Regions from separate parts of the Methylopila sp. 73B genome, predicted to be linked through region 1. Evidence: predicted binding sites of a transcription regulator. Region 1 holds the regulator's gene; each other region holds the start of a gene.
What was found. The regulator LexA, encoded in region 1, represses DNA repair genes until DNA is damaged. The targets are predictions, from matches to a motif close to TGTTCNNNNTGTGTTCNG.
Positions count from the first base shown of each region.

Region 1 (2,198 bases):
CACGATCGGGACGCCCCGTCCCGTCTCCGCGGGCCTCGCCGTCCAAGGGGCGACCGCCCTCAAGCGCGAGCCGCAGCCGGCGGCCGAGGAGGCCCTTGGCCACCTCGCCTGGGAGGCCCCCGCGCCCGCCCCGGCCGCCAAGACCGCCGAGACCCGCCGCATGGAGGCTCGCGTCAAAGGCTATGAAGGCGATAACTGCTCAGAGTGCGGCAACTACACGATGGTCCGCAACGGCACCTGCCTGAAGTGCGACACCTGCGGAAGCACGAGCGGCTGCAGCTGAACGCCGACGACGTAGAGATCCGCGCTCTCTACGAGCCTTCGGCTGTCCGTAGCTGGACAATACCTTTCGAGAACCCGGGCGGTCCCAGTGGGGCCGCCCGGAAAGCTTTATGGAACATACGACGAACGTTTGCGCATGCTGCGCTGGGGCCGGTGGTGGTCCTGCAGGGAGATCTCCCCCGCGTCGCCCGGCGCCTCGGCGCCCAAGGCTTGTTAAGCCGCGCGGGAACGGAACGTTAAGAGTTGCGGAACACATCTAGAACAGGTAGATATCTGTTCATGATTTGTTTTGATTCTTGGCGGGCCCGCCCATGCTGACGCGCAAACAGTACGAACTGCTCCGCTTCATCCATGAGCGGCTGAAGGAGACCGGCGTGCCGCCCTCCTTCGACGAGATGAAGGACGCGCTGGATCTCAAGTCGAAATCCGGCATTCACCGCCTCATCATGGCGCTCGAGGAGCGCGGGTTCATCCGGCGCCTGCCGAACCGCGCGCGGGCGCTGGAGGTGGTGAAGCTGCCGGAGGCGGCGGCCCCCCCTGTCTCGCGGCCCACGGGCCGGTTCGCTCCCAACGTCATCGAGGGCAATCTGGGGCGGGTGCGCCCGCCGCAGTCGGACGACGACGACAACCGCATGGTCGCGATCCCGGTCATGGGCCGGATCGCCGCCGGCGTGCCGATCGAGGCGATCCAGGCGAAGAGCCACACCATCGCGGTCTCCCCCGACATGCTGTCCACGGGCGAGCACTTCGCGCTCGAGGTGCGCGGCGACTCGATGATCGAGGCCGGCATCCTCGACGGGGACCTTGTCCTCATCCGCAAGCAGACCGTCGCGGACACCGGCGACATCGTTGTCGCGCTCGTCGACGACGAGGAGGCGACGCTGAAGCGCCTGCGCAAGCGCGGCGCGTCGATCGCCCTCGAAGCGGCGAACCCGGCCTACGAGACGCGTATTTTCGGCCCCGACCGGGTGGCGATCCAGGGGCGGCTCGTCGGGCTGATCCGGCGCTACTGATCGTCGTCCAAAGGCAAGTCGTCGTCGGCCGGGTCGGTCGGGTCGACCGGCTTTGTAATGTCACTCGATTGCGGCGGACGACGGGGTTCGAAACGCAGCGCCAGAACGTCCGGCGGCGGGCGGACCGTCGCCGCCGCTCCCTCCCAGGGCCTATGTCCGGCGGGATCGCGCGCGGCGGTCGCGACGAATGCGTCGCCCTCGCGCGTGAGCGACAGCGCGCCGGTGGCGCGCAACGCGGCGCGGTCGATGACGGCCGCCGTCTTAGCGCAGGCAGGCGGCGCCTCAAGCCGGGTGATGACGAGCGCCGCCCGCCGGCAATCCTCCTCGAAAGCGCGCGCGTCCCAGACCAGCGCGACGTCGCGTTCGTCGTCGAGCCGGCCGACGCAGCCATAGGCGTCGCAGCGCGGCGTCGCCGACCTCGGTGGCCGGCCGTCGCGGTCGACGATGTCGCCGTCGGCCGCGAGCCAGACCTTCGCGGCGAAGGTGGTCGGGCGGGCGCCCAGCAGCGCCAGCCGCCCGTCGGCGCCCCGGATCGCGGCGGCGCGGCCGTCGCGGTCGATCACCAGGTCCGGTCGCCCAGGAGCCGCAGCCAAAGCGAGGCCCGCCGCAATTACGGGCGCGGCTGCGTAGCGGAGGGCGGTTCGCCACACGCAGAGCCAGGCCAGCCCCAGCGACAGCAGGGCGAGCGCCGGGGCGCCGAAGGCTGGGATCGCGCGCTCGGAGCCCGGCCAGGAGGCGACCGCGCGGGCGATCGCCAGCACGCCGCTGAGGCCCCAGCCCATCAGGCTCCACCAGGGGCCGTCGAGGCCGAGCGGCGCGAACAGCAGGCCGCCGACCACGCAGGGCATGACGATCAGGCTGATCAGCGGCGTCGCGAGCGCGTTGCCGGCCAGCGCGTAGGGC
Region 1 is NZ_JAFV01000001.1:1,160,878-1,163,075, forward strand. Features, by position in the region: gene K244_RS0105625 (vitamin B12-dependent ribonucleotide reductase) at 1-283, shown strand, start outside; gene lexA (transcriptional repressor LexA) at 594-1,295, shown strand; gene K244_RS0105635 (ComEC/Rec2 family competence protein) at 1,289-2,198, opposite strand, start outside.

Region 2 (2,198 bases), 1.6 Mb from region 1:
AGACCTTCGTGTTCGTGCTGCCGGGCTCCGGCGGCGCCTGCCGCGACGCCTGGGACGGCGTGCTGAAGGCGCAGCTCGACTACCGCCACCGCCCCTGCAATTTCGTGGAGATCCTTCCGCGGCTCGACGAGCACCTCAAGCGCGGGAAGCTGAAGGCGAACCCTTAGCCGTAGAGCCGCGACACCAGCCGGGGCGGCACGCGCAGCATCAGCAGGCCGGCGCCGAGCGCGGCCCGCGGGCCCGCAAACCGCTTCTTCAGCGTCGGCGTCATCGCGCGGGCGCGTAGCCGCATCACCTTGCTGCGGCCGATGCGGCGGATGAGGTCGGCCTCCGCCATGGCGGGGAGCGACCGGAACCCGCCGAGCTTCTCATAGAGCGCGCGATGGATCAGCAGCCCCTGCTCCGGCCGCGGCAGGCCGGTCAGCGCCTCGCCGATCCGCACCAGGGTCTCCGAGGCGCGCGCGCCGGCGCCGAACTGGTCGAGCCCGAAGCTGAAGACGGCGGCGCGCGAGGCGGTCTCGCCGCGGCGCTCCAGCGTTTCAACCAAGCTGCGGACCTCACGGAACCAGCCCTCGTCTAGCACCGAGCCGGGTTCCAGAAACAAGATCCAGGGAGACTTCGCCCGTCGCGCCGCAGCGTCCAGGCGCCCGGCGCGATCGGCGAAACCGCCGACCACCTTGCAGCCGGCGAGATCCGCAATCTCGAGCGTCGAGTCCGTCGATCCGCCGTCGGCGATCGTCACGTCGCGCACGACGCCTTCCGCCGCGCCCGGCACCAACGCCGCAAGCGTCGCGACCAGAACGGCTTCGTCGTTTCGTGTCGGAATGACCACGCTGAGCATAGCCCCAAGCGTTAGCACGGGTTCCGCCCTGCGTCCGTCTCCTTTTTGCAGCGCCGCGCGTTCGATTTCGACACGGCCGCGCGATATCGTTCTTGTTTTGTTCGGGATCGGGGATTAGCTTCGTTGCATGTCGCAGCCAGCCCGCGCCCATATCCCCGCACCCTCCCCCATCGCGGCGCCGCCCGGCGCTCCGGTCGACGTCACGCGCCGAAGGGGACGCGGCGCGGTCACCAACGCCAGCGGCCGGTTCGAGCCCTATGCGCGGGTGGCGGAGGACGACGGCTGGGACAGCCTCGAGGAGCTGCCGCCGTTCCGAACCGAGGTGACGCTGGAGACGGCGCGCACCGCCATCACGCGCAACCAGTCGCCGGACATCGCCTTCGATCGGTCGGTCAATCCCTACCGCGGCTGCGAGCACGGCTGCGTCTACTGCTTCGCGCGGCCGACGCACGCCTATCTTGGGCTGTCCGCGGGACTCGACTTCGAGTCGAAGCTCACCGCCAAGCCGAACATCGCCGAGGCGCTGCGGCGGGAGCTCGCGGCGCCGGGCTACAAGCCGCGCACCATCGCGCTTGGGACCAACACCGACCCCTACCAGCCGATCGAGCGGACGCACCGGCTGACGCGGCAGATCCTAGAGGTGCTGGAGGAGACGCGCCATCCCGTCGGCATCGTCACCAAGTCCACGCTGGTGCTGCGGGACCTCGACATCCTCTCGCGCATGGCGGAACAGGGCCTCGCCAAGGTCGCGCTCTCCATCACCACCCTCGACGCCACGCTCGCGCGGCAGATGGAGCCCCGCGCGCCGACGCCCTCCAAGCGGCTCGAGGCGGTCGCGGCGCTGACGCGCGCCGGCGTGCCGACGACGGTGCTGACGGCGCCGGTCATTCCCTCGCTCAACGACCACGAGATCGAACGGCTGCTGGAGGCGGCGAAGCAGGCGGGCGCCTGCGAAGCCGGCTACGTTCTTCTCCGGCTGCCGAACGAGATCAAGGACCTCGTGCAGGAATGGCTGGTCGAGCATCACCCCGCCAAGATGCGCCGCATCCTGTCGCTGGTGCGCGAAACCCGCGGCGGCAAGCTCTACGATTCCGGTTGGGGCGTGCGGCAGACCGGCGAAGGCGTGGTGGCCTGGACGATCGGCCGGCGTTTCGAGCTGGCGGCCCGGCGGCTCGGCCTCGACCGCCGTCACCTGCGGCTGCGGACCGATCTGTTCACCCCGCCGGCGCGTACCGCGAAGGACGGCGGCGTGCAACTTTCGCTGTTCTGACGGGCGCTAGGCCCAATCGGGTGTTGACGACGGCGCCCCCGGACAGCGCTAGATGCGGCGTTGCGTACGACGAGGCCGCCCCATGCC
Region 2 is NZ_JAFV01000001.1:2,718,665-2,720,862, forward strand. Features, by position in the region: gene moaB (molybdenum cofactor biosynthesis protein B) at 1-167, shown strand, start outside; gene K244_RS0113125 (glycosyltransferase) at 164-841, opposite strand; gene K244_RS0113130 (PA0069 family radical SAM protein) at 969-2,111, shown strand; gene K244_RS0113135 (VOC family protein) at 2,194-2,198, shown strand, end outside.
Region 2: a site for LexA is predicted at 929-946, ahead of K244_RS0113130 (PA0069 family radical SAM protein). Genes of this name have one in related genera too.

Region 3 (2,198 bases), 2.6 Mb from region 1:
CGCGGGTGGACGACGCCGAGGGCGGCGAGGCCGCCGTGGTCTACGCGCTCGACACCACCGACCAGCGCGCGCTGGAGGCCCAGTTCGCCCAGAGCCAGAAGATGCAGGCGGTCGGCCAGCTCGCCGGTGGCGTGGCGCACGACTTCAACAACGTGCTGACCGCGATCATCGGCTACTCCGACCTGCTGCTCGCGAACCACCGGCCGACCGACCCGTCCTTCCAGGACATCATGCAGATCAAGCAGAACGCGAACCGGGCCGCGAGCCTCGTCCGCCAGCTGCTGGCCTTCTCCCGCCGCCAGACCCTGCGGCCGCAGGTGATCGTTCTGGGCGACGTGCTGGCGGAGCTGCGCATGCTGCTCGGCCGGCTGGTGGGCGAAAAGGTGAAGCTCGAGCTCGTCCACGGCCGCGACTTGTGGCCGGTGAAGGCGGACCTGAACCAGTTCGAGCAGGTGATCATCAACCTCGTGGTCAACGCCCGCGACGCGATGGCCGACGGCGGGACCGTGACGATCCGCACCCGCAACGTCACCGCGGCCGAGGTCTCGGCCTTCGGCCATCGCGGGCTGCCGCCGGCGGACTACGTGATGATCGACGTGGACGACACCGGCTCGGGCATCCCGGAAGAGATCCTCGACAAGATCTTCGAGCCGTTTTTCTCGACCAAGGAGGTCGGCAAGGGCACGGGTCTCGGGCTCTCCACCGTCTACGGCATCGTCAAGCAGACCGACGGCTACGTCTTCGCGCTGTCGGAGCCCGGCGAGGGCGCGACCTTCCGCATCTTCCTGCCGCGGCACGTCGCGACCGAGGTGGAGGAGGCCAAGCCCGCCGCGATCGCCGCGGCGCCGCAGGACATGACGGGGCGCGGAACCGTGCTGCTGGTGGAGGACGAGGACGCGGTGCGCGCCTTCGGCGCCCGCGCGCTGGCCTCGCGCGGCTACGACGTCATCGAGGCGCGCTCCGGCGTCGAGGCGCTGGAGCAGATGGAGAAGCACGGCAGCGCGGTCGAGCTCGTGGTCTCCGACGTCGTCATGCCGGAGATGGACGGGCCCTCCCTGCTGCGCGAGCTGCGCAAGAAGCAGCCGGACCTGAAGATCATTTTCGTCTCCGGCTACGCCGAGGACGCCTTCAAGAAGAACCTGCCCGACGGCGAATCGTTCGCCTTCCTGCCGAAGCCGTTCACGCTGAAGCAGCTGGTGCAGGCCGTGAAGGACACGATGGGCGCCTGAGGGCGCTCCATCGGCCGCCCGCGCTCAAGATCATGGGGTTCCGGCCGATCTCGGCACAAGATGTTCCTATTGCGTTCTGAGAACAAAGAAAGTACAAAAGGCTCCGTTGAAGGCCCGCCGCGGGCCGTGCCATAAGGAGCCAGAGCGATGTCGCAATCCGCACTCCGCCTCGTCGAAGGAAGCTCCATGGACAGGACAAAGGCGCTCGACGCCGCTCTCGCGCAGATCGACCGCGCGTTCGGCAAGGGGTCGATCATGCGCCTTGGGGCGGGCCAGGCTCTCGCCGAGGTCGAGGTGGTTTCGACCGGCTCGCTGGGGCTCGACATCGCGCTCGGGGTCGGCGGCCTGCCGCGCGGCCGGGTGATCGAGATCTTCGGGCCGGAAAGCTCCGGCAAGACCACGCTCGCGCTCCACACCATCGCGGAATCCCAGAAGTCGGGCGGCGTCTGCGCCTTCGTGGACGCCGAGCACGCCCTCGATCCGATTTACGCCCGCAAGCTCGGCGTGAACCTGCAGGACCTGCTGATCTCCCAGCCGGACACCGGCGAGCAGGCGCTCGAGATCGCCGACACGCTGGTGCGCTCCGGCGCGGTCGACGTGCTGGTGGTCGATTCGGTCGCGGCGCTGACGCCGCGCGCCGAGCTCGAGGGCGAGATGGGCGACGTGCAGCCCGGCCTCCAGGCCCGTCTGATGAGCCAGGCGCTGCGCAAGCTCACCGGCTCGATCTCCAAGTCCAAGACCATGGTGATTTTCATCAACCAGATCCGGATGAAGATCGGCGTGATGTACGGCAGCCCGGAAACCACCACGGGCGGCAACGCGCTCAAGTTCTACGCCTCCGTCCGCCTCGACATCCGCCGCATCGGCGCGATCAAGGAGCGGGACGAGGTCGTCGGCAACCAGACCCGCGTCAAGGTGGTGAAGAACAAGGTCGCGCCGCCGTTCAAGCAGGTCGAGTTCGACATCATG
Region 3 is NZ_JAFV01000001.1:3,775,510-3,777,707, forward strand. Features, by position in the region: gene K244_RS0118065 (response regulator) at 1-1,229, shown strand, start outside; gene recA (recombinase RecA) at 1,377-2,198, shown strand, end outside.
Region 3: a site for LexA is predicted at 1,291-1,308, ahead of recA (recombinase RecA). Genes of this name have one in related genera too.

Region 4 (2,198 bases), 390 kb from region 1:
TGACGTTCTTCGCCTTCTCCGGCAGGTCGGACCAGCGCGTCGTCAGGTTGAAGCCGTAGTGCTTGGCGAGGGCGTCGAGCGTCTGGACGTAATAGGGCGAGGTCGAGCGCGCCCAGGGGGCGATCGCGCCCTTGCGCAGGGTCAGCCCTCCGTCGGGAACCACGAGGTTCGGATCGACGCTGAGCTCGGTGCCGAGGCCGTCGCAGGCCGGGCAGGCGCCGAAGGGATTGTTGAAGGAAAAGAGTCTGGGCTCGATCTCGGCGATGGTGAAGCCGGAAACCGGGCAGGCGAACTTCTGCGAGAAGGTCAGCCGCTTCGCCTGCCCGTGCTCGTCGGTCTCGCCCGCGAACTCCGCCAGCGCGATGCCGTCGGCAAGCGCCAGCGCGGTCTCCAGGCTGTCCGCCAGACGGCTCGAGATCTCGCCGCGGATCACCACGCGGTCCACCACCACGTCGATGTCGTGCTTCAGCTTCTTGTCGAGCGCCGGCGCGTCGGCGATCTCGTAGTAGGTCCCGTCGATCTTGAGGCGCTGGAAGCCCTTTTTCTGGAACTCCGCGATCTCCTTGCGGTACTCGCCCTTGCGGCCACGGATCACCGGCGCGAGCAGGTAGAGCCGCGAACCCTCCGGCAGCGCCGTCAGCCGGTCGACCATCTGGCTGACGGTCTGGCTCTCGATGGGCAGGCCGGTGGCCGGCGAATAGGGAATGCCGACGCGCGCCCACAGCAGGCGCATGTAGTCGTAGATCTCGGTGACCGTGCCCACCGTCGAGCGCGGGTTCTTCGAGGTCGTCTTCTGCTCGATCGAGATCGCCGGCGACAGGCCGTCGATCTGGTCGACGTCCGGCTTCTGCATCATCTCGAGGAACTGGCGCGCGTAGGCCGAGAGGCTCTCGACGTAGCGGCGCTGGCCTTCGGCGTAGATCGTGTCGAAGGCGAGCGACGACTTTCCGGAGCCCGACAGGCCCGTGAACACCACCAGCCGGTCGCGCGGAATGTCGAGGTCGACGTTCTTGAGATTATGCTCGCGCGCGCCGCGCACGGAGATCAGCCGCGCGTCGCGCCGCTCAGGGACGCGTTCGGCCGCAGCGTCGAACGCCGCCTCCAGCGCCGCGGCGGAGGTCTTGGCGACCGGCTTCGGCGCCGTCTCGACGCCGGACTTCGCGGGCGTCTTGGCCGGCGGTTTGGCAGCTGCCTTAGGGCCCGGCTTGGCCGCAGCCTGCTTCGGCGCTCGGGCCTTGCCGGCCGGCGAAGAGGTTTTCGTCATGAGGTCACGTCGTCCCGCAGCGGCTCGATCCCGCCATTCGATCGTCAAGTCGGCCCGCAAGGCGTTCAGGTCAAGCGGAGCGCTTGTCGCGCCGCGATCCGCATGCTAAGGAACATAGGAAGAACAAACGCCATTGTCCACCGCCATGCGTCCCCTCCCGAGGCTTGTGGACAAGCCCGGGGCGGGGGCGACGGAGGCGGTCGCGGCGATTAGGGTGCGCGCTCAAGCTTTCAGGAGATCGTCATGGCGGGCAGCGTCAACAAGGTCATTCTGGTCGGAAATCTCGGCCGTGATCCGGAAGTCCGCCGCATGAACTCCGGCGAGCCGGTGGTCAACCTGCGGATCGCGACCTCCGAGAACTGGCGCGACAAGCAGTCCGGCGAGCGCCGCGAAAAGACCGAGTGGCACTCGGTGGTGATCTTCAACGAGAACCTCGCCAAGATCGCCGAGAGCTATCTGCGCAAGGGCTCGAAGGTCTATGTCGAGGGCCAGCTGCAGACCCGCAAGTGGACCGATCCCTCGGGCGTCGAGAAGTACACGACCGAGATCGTGATCCAGCGCTTCCGGGGCGAGCTCGCCCTGCTCGACGGCCGCGGCGGCGGCGGTTCGGACGACAGCTACGAGGCCGGCTCCAACGAGAGCTTCGGCCGGTCGAGCCCGACCGAGCGTCGCTCTCCCGCTCCGGCGGCCCCCGCCGCAGCGGGCGGCGGACGCGGCGGCTACTCCGACGCGATGGACGACGACATCCCGTTCTGACGCTGATCCGACCGGACGCTCCTTTCTCGGGGCCTAGTCGATGACCCGCGACGCGGTCGCGGACCGAACGCGCGGTGACACGTCGCGCCCTCCGGCGGCTTCGAGGGTGGTGAGATCGCGCCGATGAGCGGCGCTGCAACCTATGGCGGACTGTTCGTCGCCGCCTTTCTCGCTGCGA
Region 4 is NZ_JAFV01000001.1:1,552,696-1,554,893, forward strand. Features, by position in the region: gene uvrA (excinuclease ABC subunit UvrA) at 1-1,264, opposite strand, end outside; gene ssb (single-stranded DNA-binding protein) at 1,508-2,020, shown strand; gene K244_RS0107435 (YqaA family protein) at 2,144-2,198, shown strand, end outside.
Region 4: a site for LexA is predicted at 1,373-1,390, ahead of uvrA (excinuclease ABC subunit UvrA). Genes of this name have one in related genera too.